One region of the Sneathiella sp. genome, then DNA from elsewhere that is predicted to be linked to it. Evidence: riboswitches for the same ligand, from Rfam matches in the RefSeq annotation. Region 1 holds a riboswitch; the other holds the start of a gene.
What was found. A riboswitch is a leader RNA that binds a small molecule or an ion and turns the genes downstream of it on or off. The one in region 1 is predicted to bind glycine.
Positions count from the first base shown of each region.

Region 2: another riboswitch for glycine. It lies ahead of V7723_RS14895 (L-serine ammonia-lyase); the one in region 1 lies ahead of gcvT (glycine cleavage system aminomethyltransferase GcvT).

Region 1 is NZ_JBALWD010000007.1:6,295-8,498, forward strand. Features, by position in the region: gene V7723_RS19755 (CDGSH iron-sulfur domain-containing protein) at 1-149, shown strand, start outside; gene V7723_RS05450 (hypothetical protein) at 327-752, shown strand; glycine riboswitch at 851-939, shown strand; glycine riboswitch at 943-1,048, shown strand; gene gcvT (glycine cleavage system aminomethyltransferase GcvT) at 1,114-2,204, shown strand, end outside.
Region 2 is NZ_JBALWD010000028.1:55,735-57,938, forward strand. Features, by position in the region: gene V7723_RS14895 (L-serine ammonia-lyase) at 1-1,310, opposite strand, end outside; glycine riboswitch at 1,365-1,459, opposite strand; glycine riboswitch at 1,463-1,550, opposite strand; gene V7723_RS14900 (hypothetical protein) at 1,709-2,068, opposite strand.

The DNA of each region.
Region 1 (2,204 bases):
CCAAGCAACCATTTTGCGATGGATCCCACAGCACGACTGATTTTAAGCCTTTTCCCTTTTCATCTGACACGGCAAAAACCATATATTTTTGCGGCTGTAAAAAGAGTGGATCAAATCCGCTTTGCGATGGTACCCACAACAAAATTTAGTGAAGATCTTTCTTGGTGACATATTTTTTCATGCTCAAAATTTTCCGAAAATGTCGATGGCTAATTATTTCAGTCATGTCTCTTTCTATAATTTCATGCAGCGGGTCGGTTGAGACCAGTGTCTTTGATGTTTTCGGCAAGTCGAAACCTCCTTTACCGTGCCCCCGATTGGAGGTCTTGCCTGGTACAGATAGCATAACGATTTTCCGAGAAGGTGAGGGGCGCGACCTGGTAGATGTTCGTTTTGAAGGCGTTTTAGCGCCGGTGAGCGGTCTTTGTCAGTATGTAGATGATGAAACCGCTGTTGTCGTGGAGCTCATCCTGCGGATAGGCGCAATCAAGGGGCCCGCAGCGGAAAGCCAGATCGAAGAGTTTCCGTTCTTTATCGCAATTGCAGAAAAAACAGGAGAAATCATTGCAAAGGAAATTTTCTACAGTCCTATTGAGATAGCAGAAGGTAAGCGACGGGGCGCGGTCCAGGAAGAAATGGAGCAACGGATTCCGCTTACGGGAATTAAAACGGGCGGTGATTATGTTATTATCCTGGGGTTCCAGCTTACGGAAGAGCAACTGAAGTTGAAGCAGAGGTCGTCAGTCAACTGACTTTCTCCGGAAAGATATAACGCCACCGGTTATTTAAAGGCGAATTTCAAGGTAGTTGACTCTTAGTATTCGATCTCTATTATCCTTGATACATTCAGACGATCCCAGCGGGAGAGACAGTGCATAAACTGTCGCCGAAGGAGCAACCACCCCGGAAACTCTCAGGCAACCGGACCGCAGGGGGATGAAACTCTGGAAAGCAAATCGCGGTTGCGGTTTCACCGAAGGGGTAAGCGTAGGACGGCACTACAAATGTTAGTCGTCTTTCGTCAAATCTCTCAGGTTATAGGACAGAGGGGGCTGCTGCCAGCATAGGAAATGCCGGTGCGTAGCAACCCTTGACCTGAACTGAGATTGAATTATGAGTGATACTTCGGCGACTGAAAAAACAATCCTTTACGATTTACATGTGGAACTCGGCGCCAAAATGGTCCCGTTTGCTGGTTATGATATGCCGGTCCAATATCCTGACGGTATATTGAAAGAACATCTTGCGACTCGAGAATCTGCGGGCCTGTTTGATGTCTCTCATATGGGGCAAGTGGTCATTACGGGCGAAAATCCAGCTGCCGCACTCGAAGCCTTGATTCCTGGAGATATTCAGGCATTAGGGGCCGGCGATATGCGCTATAGCTTCTTGACGAATGAAGAAGGCGGCATACTTGATGACCTCATCGTCACTCGGCGAGAGCATGATCTTTTCGTTGTGGTAAATGCGGCCTGTAAAGAGCAAGACATCAAGTTGTTAACAGACGGTCTCGCCGGGAAAGCCACCGTGACGGAACTGAAAGATCGAGCGCTCATTGCTCTTCAAGGACCCAAAGCCGCAGAAATATTATCCAGTATGGCGCCAGAAGTCGCCTCTATGTCCTTTATGAGCTATCAAGAAATTAACATTGACGGTGTTCCATGTTTCGTGACGCGCTCGGGATACACGGGGGAGGACGGTTATGAAATTTCCATTCCCAATGAGCAGGCTGTTCAATTGACACGTAAATTGCTGGACCATGATGGTGTATCTGCAGTGGGACTCGGAGCCCGGGATTCGTTGCGGCTCGAGGCCGGCCTTTGTCTATACGGACATGATTTGACCGAAAGCACGACGCCTATTTCCGCAGGACTGATCTGGGCTATTAGCAAACGTCGGCGGCTGGAAGGTGGCTTTCCGGGTGCGGCTGTCATGCAAGCGGAAATCGCCAACAAACCGGAAATGAAACGTGTTGGCCTCGTTCCCGAAGGTCGAGCTCCGGCACGAGAGCATACTGAAATAGCTGACTTGGACGGCAATATTATTGGCGAAGTAACATCGGGTGGATTTTCTCCGTCGTTGCAGATGCCGATAGCTATGGGGTATGTCCCGCTTGGTTTTGCCGCCATTGGTACAGAAATTAACCTGATTGTCCGCGGCAAAGCACGACTTGCAAAAGTCGTCAAAATGCCATTTATCGAACA
Region 2 (2,204 bases), on a different contig from region 1:
ATTGCCCCCATTGTGTTCCGTTCGATACATGGAATTTGAACCAATCCACCAATCGGATCACATGTCAGTCCTAAATTATGTTCCATGCCGATCTCTGCGGCATTTTCAACCTGCTCATTAGAGCCACCGAGGACTGCGGTTAGAGCACCAGCGGCCATGGAACAGGCTACACCAACTTCACCCTGGCATCCCATTTCCGCAGCGGAAATGGAGGCACGCTTTTTGTAAATTGCACCAATGGCCGAAGCTGTCAGGAGAAAATCCCGGCTGCCTTTTTCCGTAGCGCCGGGGCAAAAGCGTTGATAATATTTGAGGACTGCCGGGATGACGCCAGCCGCACCATTTGTGGGCGCAGTGACGACACGACCTCCCGCAGCATTTTCCTCATTAACAGCTAAGGCATATAAATTAACCCAGTCAAGAACAGTTAAAGGGTCGCGAGATGCCCGCTCTGGGTTTTCCATCAAATCCCTAAATAGCTGGTGGGCGCGACGTTTTACTTTTAGGCCACCCGGCAGGATACCTTCCGTTTCACATCCCCGCCGGATGCAATTGATCATGGCCTCAGTAACCTGGTCCAGAAATTCAAAGGTTTCTTTTTCCTTTCGCCAACAGGTCTCATTGGCGAGCATAATTTCGGCGATCGTTAATCCTGTTTCCTGACCGATCGCGAGTAATTCCGCAGCCGAGGTAAAAGGGTGGGGGAGTTGAATATTATGGCCGCGTGTTTCCGCCCGATCTCCCTCATCATGGGAAACCACATATCCGCCACCCACTGAAAAATATTCTTTTTGCAAGAGCAATTCGCCTTCGGCTGAAAATGCAGAAAACCGCATACCGTTGGCATGCTCGGGGAGAACCTCTTCTTTTAGGAATAGGAGGTTGTCTTCTTCATAAAACGGGATTTCATGATGGCCATCCAATAGGATCTTGTTGTATTCCCGAATTTCAGCAATGAGCGGTAAGACGTCTTCAGGATCTATTCCGGAGGGGCGAGCGCCGCTGAGTCCGAGTAAAATAGCGTGATCTGTCGCGTGACCGTGCCCGGTAAGGGCGAGGGAGCCATAGAGTTGAACCAGAACCCGATTGGTTGTATTCATGTGGGCTTGTAAAGTAAGTTGCTCAACAAACCGCTTCGCGGCCCTCATTGGCCCGACAGTATGTGAGCTGGAAGGGCCGATCCCGATAGTATAAAGGTCGGTCACACTGATATTGACATTTAGCTGTGATGTCGGATCCGAGGTTTTTGCCGGTTTAGAAGGCACTACTGGTGTTACGTTTCCAAGACCGCTTTTAGGTAAACTATTCATTTTGGCACCCCTTCTCCGTCCGGTCAAAACGACCAGCTCGTTAAACGATGCCCCCTCTGTCCGGGTACCTGAAAGATTACACCAGATCGTAAGTCTGGTTTACCTCTTCGGTGACGTGCAAGATTTTCACCTACACATACTCTCCAGAGCCTTCCCACCCAACGGTACTTTTTGCCTGAGAGTTTCCGGGGCGGTTGCTCCTTCGGCGCTGGCACGGCCAGTCTCTCCCATTGGGTAGATAAAGGTAAAATATAACAGTTTCTTTATCGAAACAAACCATAGACAGATTGGATTGGCATCTGTCAAGTTTCCTTTATACGGATGATCAGATTACCCTTGTCCTGCGGTTGCGCGACACTGCAGGCGACGGTATATACTTTACGCTCGCCATTTGTACGTCAACGGCTACCGTATTTAAGCACCCATAACGGTAGTAGTGCCGCAACATCAGCGCTTTTTTCATCAAGTTCGATAGCCGTTGTCATCATATTGTTGTTAAGGCGCACAATATGGCCATTAAACCGGCACATCTCAACCGACCCGACAGGTCCAAAGATTCCCTCAATCGGCATTTCTGTTTCGTAACCAGGTGGAATGCCATTTAGAAGTAGGCCACTTAAAGACCAGTTCTCGGTCGAATATTTTTTGCCCTTAATTTCAACGCTGAGGGTTGGATTGGAAACGCGAAAAGCGTCTCTTTTTTCGAATCGGTCCGGGGCAGTTTCGTTTTCGATATATTTTACTTCTGTCTGCAGCACTTGACTCTCCTGAGCATAGATTGATTTGCTGATATGTATAATGCAGCCTTCATGCCAAATATCTGTGGTGCCGGATTAACGGTAATAATGGCGGAAATAGTGGTTTTCGAGGTGTTTAGGCGAGATCCGTATTATC